DNA from 2 places in the Pseudomonas sp. B21-017 genome. Region 2 is predicted to be linked to the other one. Evidence: predicted binding sites of a transcription regulator. Region 2 holds the regulator's gene; the other holds the start of a gene.

Region 1 (4,196 bases), 780 kb from region 2:
GGCGAAAGCACCGACGATCAGCGCGGGGGTGATGATGGCGAAGGTCATCTGATAGGTGACAAACACCGCCTCGGGAAACAGCGCCGCGGGGCCGGTAATACTGGCAGGCGTGATGCCGGCGAGGAATGCCTTGGCGAAGCTGCCGACAAACGAATTGAGGTTGACGACGTTAGCTTCCATACCCGTTGTGTCAAACGCCATGCTGTAGCCGTAAAGGAACCACAGGATGGTGACCAGGCCGGTAATGGCGAAGCATTGCATCATCAACGAAAGAACGTTTTTGGAACGAACCATGCCGCCGTAGAACAGCGCGAGGCCGGGGATGGTCATGAACAGCACAAGGGCTGTCGAGGTCATCATCCAGGCGGTATCGCCGGAATTGAGGACTGGAGGCGCCACCGGATCTGCCGCCATGGCCAGGCCAGGCATTACGATGGACAACAGGGCTCCTAGCCCTGCGAATTTACGCAGAGTCATTTTGTTTTCTCCTGGGGCGTTGGGTTTGTGGCGGCTTAGATTGCGTCGGTATCGGTTTCGCCGGTACGGATGCGAATCGCCTGTTCCAGATTGACCACGAAGATCTTGCCGTCACCGATCTTGCCGGTGTTGGCGGCCTTGGTTATCGCCTCGATAACCCGGTCCAGATCCTTGTCGTCAATGGCGACATCGATCTTCACCTTAGGCAGAAAATCGACCACGTACTCCGCGCCGCGATACAGCTCGGTGTGACCCTTCTGCCGACCGAAGCCTTTGACCTCAGTAACGGTAATGCCCTGCACGCCGATCTCGGACAGCGACTCGCGCACGTCGTCCAGTTTGAACGGTTTGATGATGGCAGTGACTAGCTTCATGAAAACTCTCTCCCGAATTGGTGGACTTGCCCCAGGAAAACAAACCCGACTCAAGTCTAAGCGCAGTGCCTGGCTTTGTAACGCATCGTCGGCCTTACCTGCCCATCCGACGCCAGCTAACCACTCCGCACGAAACTTCCCCCGTTCCGCTTGGCGCACTGCATTCGTCACAGCGACTGCATCAGTGCATGGGTCACCAGCGACTAAGCAGAAAGCTTGCCATCTATCCAAAACCCATTGATTTCAAGCCCTTGGCCGCTAACGCAGACCTCTCCAGCCGATTGACGCCACGGTTACGCACAACAACAGTGCGTGGCTGTCCACTCGCATGCGCGAAAAGCGTGCATCCCAGCCTTCGAGATTGACTATAGACACTGCGTGGTACACTGCCCGCCATTGTTGACAGGACATTTCCCATGCTCGCGCCCAAAGACTTCCTCGACGCCCTGAGCGGCACCGCCTCCCGCCTCTTCAGCGGCGACACCCCACTGCCGAAAAGCGAAATCGAAAGCCAGTTCAAGGCTTTGTTGCAGAGCGGCTTCAGCAAGCTGGACCTGGTAAGCCGTGAAGAATTCGACAGCCAGATGGTTGTGCTGGCGCGGACCCGCGCCCGGTTGGAGAGCTTGGAGGCGAAAGTGGCGGAGCTGGAAGCGAAGCTCAATCCACCTGCTGACACCGAGTAACCTGATCGTTCCCGTGCTCTGCGTGGGAACGCCGCCAGGGACGCTCCAGATGTGACGCAGAGCGTCACGGGATGGTTCCCACGCAGAGCGTGGGAACCATCGTTCAAGCGTGCTTCGCGGACGCTGCAGTCTTTTTAAGTACCCGAAGCTCAACCACGCTCGATTTCGGCCCTGCGCTGATCGTAGGTCGATTGCAGTTTTAACCAGAATCCGGGCGTGGTTTTCAGGTAGCGCGATAGCTTCTTTGTGAGCTCAGGACTAATACCTCTCTCCTGCATGAAAAGGGCACTCACTTCATCCGTGCCTTCATTCAACACGCTAGCCAGACCAGTCGCCGTAATGCCCAGAGGCTCTAGAAACTCCTTTTCAAGGATTTCGCCAGGATGAATCGGCCGCATTCCAGAATTGCTCATCTCCCCTCCTTAGGGCTTGATCAGCTGTGATCATAAGCATCCCCCCCGATCCGACAAGAGCGTCCGAACTCTTTCACCGAAGTCCTTCATCTATCCAGGCCCGGTCCTACAAAGAAATCTAGCTCCTCGGTTGATTACGCCCAAATACCAGCCGCGACGTAACCTTTGTAGCAGCTGCCGAAGGCTGCGTTCGACTGCGCAGCAGTCGTAAATCCAAGTTGTACGGTCTGCCTGATCCACCGCGTGATCTGATTTTACGACTGCTGCGCAGCCGTGCGCCGGCTCCGCCAGCTGCTACGGATCGTGTTATGGCTTAACTGGCTGGAATCAACTCACCGGCCCCAGCAACATCCTGCGAAAGTTTGGCGGCTCTTCTGCCACGTTACTCCTACTACGCTTTAAAAAAGCCGCAGGAAGCGGTTCCCCGTCAGCTCAAGGAACGACCATGTCCCTATCCATCGTCCACAGCCGCGCCCAGATTGGTGTGGATGCGCCCGCCGTCACCGTAGAAGTGCATCTGGCCAACGGCTTGCCGTCGCTGACCATGGTCGGGCTGCCCGAGGCGGCGGTGAAGGAAAGCAAGGATCGGGTGCGTAGCGCGATCATCAATTCGGGGCTGCAATTTCCGGCGCGGCGCATCACCTTGAATCTCGCACCCGCCGATTTACCGAAGGACGGCGGGCGGTTCGATCTGGCGATTGCCTTGGGGATTCTGTCGGCCAGCGTGCAGGTGCCGACGTTGACGCTGGATGACGTGGAGTGCCTGGGAGAGCTGGCGCTGTCGGGCGCGGTGCGTGCGGTTCGCGGGGTTTTGCCGGCGGCGCTGGCGGCGCGCAAGGCCGGGCGCACGCTGGTAGTCCCGCGAGCGAACGCTGAAGAAGCCTGCCTGGCGTCGGGGTTGAAGGTGATTGCGGTGGATCATCTGCTTCAAGCGGTCGCGCATTTCAATGGTCACACGCCCATCGAACCCTACGCTTCCAACGGTTTGCTCTACGCCAGCAAACCCTATCCCGACTTGAATGAAGTTCAGGGACAACTTGCGGCCAAGCGAGCCTTGCTGATTGCAGCGGCGGGGGCTCATAACCTGCTGTTCAGCGGTCCGCCGGGGACGGGGAAAACGTTGTTGGCGAGTCGTCTGCCGGGGTTGTTACCGCCATTGGCCGAGAGCGAAGCACTGGAAGTCGCGGCGATTCAATCGGTCGCCAGTTGTGTGCCGTTGAGTCATTGGCCACAGCGTCCCTTCCGACAGCCACACCACTCCGCCTCAGGCCCGGCACTGGTGGGTGGCGGCTCGAAACCGCAACCCGGCGAAATCACCCTCGCCCACCATGGCGTGTTGTTCCTCGATGAGCTTCCAGAGTTTGATCGCAAGGTATTGGAGGTGTTGAGAGAGCCATTGGAATCCGGCCACATCGTGATTTCCCGCGCCAAGGACCGCGTACGCTTTCCGGCGCGCTTTCAATTGGTGGCTGCGATGAATCCCTGCCCCTGTGGATATCTTGGCGAGCCAAGCGGCCGTTGTTCCTGTACGCCGGACATGGTGCAGCGCTATCGCAACAAGCTGTCGGGGCCGCTGCTGGACCGCATCGATCTGCACCTGACGGTTGCTCGGGAGGCCACGGCGTTGAATCCTGCGTTGAAACCCGGCGACGATACAGCCACCGCCGCCGAGTTGGTTGCTGATGCAAGAGAGCGGCAACACAAACGCCAGGGTTGCGCCAATGCCTTCCTCGACCTGCCAGGCCTACGCCGGCACTGTAAGTTATCCACAGCCGATGAAAACTGGCTGGAATCCGCCTGCGAGCGTTTAACGCTGTCGTTGCGAGCGGCCCATCGACTGCTCAAGGTCGCGCGCACGCTGGCGGACCTTGAGCAGGCTGACGGGATCAGACGCGAACACCTGGCCGAAGCGCTGCAATATCGGCCAACAACGCTCTAGTCCGTGTCACCCCTTGGTCAGATCAACCAACGGCGTCTGCCGCACTTCAGTCTCGCGCCCGCCCTGAATCTCGCTCACCCGTTTCAACGCCTTATCCACAGCCGCCTTATCCGCCAACAAGCTGTAGCTGATACGGAACTGCTTCTGTTCCTTCGGCGCAATTGTCGGCACCAGGTTCAGTGGCCGCTGATACCGGCGGTTATAGGAAAAGCTCGTTCCCGGCTCCAGCCCCGTAACATAGCCCTGGCCCTGGGTATCGGTGTTTTTCCACAGGGAGAACACCGGCAGTGTTTGAGTGTTGAAGCCGACC
Region 2 (4,196 bases):
CCGGCGGTGTATCGACAGGCAACGGAATGAAAGCGTACTTGAAAGAAAGCAGGATACACCTGCTATCGAACGTAAGAGGACAGTATGAGGCTCGTTAAAACCCTCCCTATTTTGCTCAGTCTGAGCGCAGCACTGGGAAGCGTGAGCGCCTGGGCTCTGCCGACCGATCAAGCGCAGCCTATCCGCATTCAGGCCGACGACGCCCAACTGGACGATAAGAACGGTGTTGCCACCTATAAAGGTGATGTGATCATCACTCAGGGCTCGATGAAGGTCACCGGCAACACCGTGACCATCACTCGCACCCCGACTGGCGACATCGACGTGGTGACCTCGGTGGGCAACCTGGCGTACTTCGAGCAATTGCAAACAGCTGGCGACACCAAGCCTGTTCAGGGCTGGGGCGTGACCATCCAATATCACGCCGCGCAAAACCGCGTCGTACTGATCGACAAGGCCAAAGTTGTCGACAAGGACAACAACGTCACCCAGGGCGAAAAAATCGTCTATGACACGGTGAAAAAACTCGCCAGCGCCGGTCGCGCCACAGGCAGCAAGGTCACCGAGGCACGTCCGCGTATCGACATGGTGATCCAGCCGAAGAAGAAAACCGACGAGAAAACCCAGTAATGGCAACTCTGAAAGCTCAGCATCTGGCCAAGAGCTACAAGAGCCGCCAGGTCGTGCGTGACGTCAGCCTGTCCATCGACAGCGGCCAGATCGTCGGCCTGCTTGGCCCCAACGGCGCCGGTAAAACCACCTGTTTCTACATGATCGTGGGCCTGGTACAGGCCGATCAGGGTCGCGTACTGATCGATGACCTGGACGTCAGCCACCAGCCGATGCATGGTCGCGCGAAGGCCGGTATCGGCTATCTTCCGCAAGAAGCGTCGATCTTCCGCAAGCTGTCGGTGACCGACAACATCATGGCCATCCTCGAGACCCGCAAGGAGCTCGACAAGGCCGGTCGCCGCAAAGAGCTGGAAAGCCTGCTGCAGGAATTTCACATTCACCACATCCGCGACAGCCTTGGCATGAGCCTGTCCGGTGGTGAACGCCGTCGGGTGGAAATCGCCCGGGCACTGGCCACCAACCCGAAATTCATCCTCCTCGACGAACCCTTCGCCGGCGTGGACCCGATCTCGGTGGGCGACATCAAGCAGATCATCCATCACCTCAAGGCCAAAGGCATTGGCGTGCTGATCACTGACCACAACGTCCGTGAAACCCTGGACATCTGCGAAACCGCCTACATCGTCAACGATGGCCAGCTGATCGCTGAAGGCGACTCCGCCACCATCCTGGCCAACGAACTGGTCAAGGAAGTGTATCTGGGCCATGAGTTCCGCCTGTAAGCGCTGAGGTGCCTGGCCAGTCGCCTTGATGCTCATATCAATAAAAAATCAATAGTTTTTTATTGTTACAGCGCTCTAGGCAAACACTTCAGTTTCAGGCATATAATTTGCTTATGTTTGGCGCTTCGGCGCCCTGTAGTGGATGGCGCATGTGCGCCGGCGAATAAGGTGTTAAGCCCCTGCCATGAAACCATCGCTAGTCTTGAGAATGGGCCAGCAGCTGACGATGACACCGCAGCTGCAACAGGCCATCCGCCTGCTCCAATTGTCGACCCTGGACCTGCAACAGGAAATCCAGGAGGCCCTGGAGTCCAATCCGATGCTCGAACGCCAGGAAGAAGGCGACGACTTCGATAACGCAGACCCCTTGGCCGACAAAGCCGAACAGCAACCCAACACCGACATTCAGGAACCCTCCTACCAGGAAACCGCCCCGACGGTGGATAACCTTGAGGAAGGCGACTGGAACGAGCGCATTCCCAACGAATTGCCTGTCGATACCGCCTGGGAAGACGTCTACCAGACCAGCGCCAGCAGCCTGCCGAGCAACGATGACGACGAGTGGGATTTCACCACCCGTACTTCGGCCGGTGAAAGCCTGCAAAGCCATTTGCTCTGGCAACTGAACCTGGCACCGATGTCCGACACCGATCGCCTGATCGCCGTGACCCTGATCGACTGCATCAACAATCAGGGCTATCTGGACGAAACCCTCGAGGAAATCCTCGAGGCCTTCGATCCGGAACTGGACATCGAACTGGACGAAATCGAAGCCGTCCTGCACCGCATCCAGCAATTCGAGCCCGCCGGTATCGGCGCCCGCAACCTCGGTGAATGCCTGCTGCTGCAACTGCGCCAACTGCCCGCCAAGACCCCTTGGCTGACCGAGGCCAAGCGCTTGGTCACCGATTACATCGACTTGCTCGGCAGCCGCGACTACAGCCAGCTGATGCGCCGCATGAAGCTCAAGGAAGATGAACTGCGCCAGGTGATCGAACTGGTCCAGAGCCTCAACCCGCGCCCGGGTTCGCAAATCGAGTCCACCGAAGCCGAATACGTCGTTCCCGACGTGATCGTGCGCAAGGACAACGAGCGCTGGCTGGTGGAACTGAACCAGGAGTCGGTGCCGCGCCTGCGGGTCAACGCCCAATACGCCGGCTTCGTACGCCGCGCCGATACCAGCGCTGACAACACCTTCATGCGTAATCAGTTGCAGGAGGCTCGCTGGTTCATCAAGAGCCTGCAAAGCCGCAACGAAACCCTGATGAAAGTGGCCACCCAGATCGTCGAGCATCAACGCGGCTTCCTGGAGTACGGCGACGAGGCCATGAAACCGCTGGTGCTGCATGACATCGCTGAAGCGGTGGGCATGCACGAATCGACGATTTCACGGGTGACCACGCAAAAATTCATGCATACCCCACGGGGCATCTATGAACTGAAATACTTTTTTTCCAGCCACGTCAGTACCTCCGAAGGCGGTGAATGCTCGTCTACGGCGATCCGCGCGATCATCAAAAAACTGGTTGCCGCGGAAAATCAGAAAAAGCCGTTGAGTGACAGCAAGATCGCTGGTTTACTGGAGGCACAAGGCATTCAGGTGGCTCGCCGCACCGTCGCCAAGTACCGCGAATCCCTAGGAATCGCGCCTTCGAGCGAACGCAAGCGGTTGATGTAGAGCCACGCCACAGCGTTCCAGTGGTAGATCATCGGATCTACCGCTTTATGCACTGGCAACGAAGGAGAAGCTGTATGCAAGTCAACATCAGTGGACACCAACTGGAAGTGACCGAACCTCTTCGCACCTACATCGGCGAAAAACTCGAACGATTAGAGAGGCATTTCGACAAGATCACCAACGTGCAGGTCACGATGACGGTCGAGAAGCTCAAGCAGAAAATCGAAGCCACGCTGCATATTCCCGGCAATGAGGTGGTCGCTAACGCGGAACATACCGATATGTACGCAGCGATCGACGCACTGACCGACAAGCTGGATAAACAACTCAAAAAGCATAAGGAAAAGACCCAGAGCCTCCTCCAGGGCGCGACCGGTCGTTAACACTCCCAACCCATGATCCGACTTGAAAGCATCCTGACCCCCGGCCGTTCCCTGGTGAACGTGCCGGGCGGCAGTAAAAAGAAAGCCCTCGAGCAAATTGCCAACCTCATCCATCGCGAAGTGCCGGATCTGGCCATGCAGGATGTCTTCGAGAGTCTGGTCGCCCGTGAAAAACTCGGTTCCACCGGCTTTGGCAACGGTATCGCCATCCCCCACTGCCGTCTCAAGGGCTGCGGATCGCCCATCAGTGCCTTGATGCACCTGGATGCACCCATCGATTTCGACGCCATCGACGGTGCCCCGGTTGACCTGCTGTTTGTACTGCTGGTCCCCGAAGCCGCCACCGATGCGCACCTGGAGTTGCTGCGCCAGATCGCCAGCATGCTTGATCGCAAGGAAGTGCGTGAAAAACTGCGCAGCGCCCCGAGCAACGAAGCCTTGTATCAGGTTGTCCTGGACGAGCAAAACGGTCACTAATCATGCGCCTGATCATCGTCAGCGGCCGCTCCGGCTCAGGTAAAAGCACTGCCCTCGATGTTCTCGAGGACAACGGCTACTACTGCATCGACAACCTGCCGGCCGGTCTGTTGCCGGAACTGGCCGAACGCGCACTGATTCACACCGAACTGGCACAACCTCTGGTGGCCGTGTCCATCGATGCACGCAACTTGCCGAGCCACCTGTCACGGTTTCCCGAATTGCTGGAAGAAGTCCGCAGCCGGCATATCCAGTGCGATGTGCTGTATCTGGACGCCGATGAAGAGACCCTGCTCAAACGAT

The links. Region 2 encodes sigma-54, which starts transcription at its own class of promoters, with help from an activator protein. Its sites were predicted from a motif close to ANTGGCATNNANNTTGCTNT; they were not measured.
Positions count from the first base shown of each region.
Region 1: a site for sigma-54 is predicted at 1,056-1,075, ahead of glnK (P-II family nitrogen regulator). Genes of this name have one in related genera too.

Region 1 is NZ_CP087194.1:6,289,131-6,293,326, forward strand. It holds gene LOY28_RS28695 (ammonium transporter) at 1-477, opposite strand, end outside; gene glnK (P-II family nitrogen regulator) at 513-851, opposite strand; gene LOY28_RS28705 (accessory factor UbiK family protein) at 1,268-1,534, shown strand; gene LOY28_RS28710 (HigA family addiction module antitoxin) at 1,684-1,947, opposite strand; gene LOY28_RS28715 (YifB family Mg chelatase-like AAA ATPase) at 2,393-3,886, shown strand; gene LOY28_RS28720 (aldose 1-epimerase family protein) at 3,893-4,196, opposite strand, start outside.
Region 2 is NZ_CP087194.1:5,505,798-5,509,993, forward strand. It holds gene lptC (LPS export ABC transporter periplasmic protein LptC) at 1-98, shown strand, start outside; gene lptA (lipopolysaccharide transport periplasmic protein LptA) at 85-630, shown strand; gene lptB (LPS export ABC transporter ATP-binding protein) at 630-1,355, shown strand; gene LOY28_RS24995 (RNA polymerase factor sigma-54) at 1,540-3,033, shown strand; gene hpf (ribosome hibernation-promoting factor, HPF/YfiA family) at 3,108-3,416, shown strand; gene ptsN (PTS IIA-like nitrogen regulatory protein PtsN) at 3,429-3,893, shown strand; gene rapZ (RNase adapter RapZ) at 3,896-4,196, shown strand, end outside.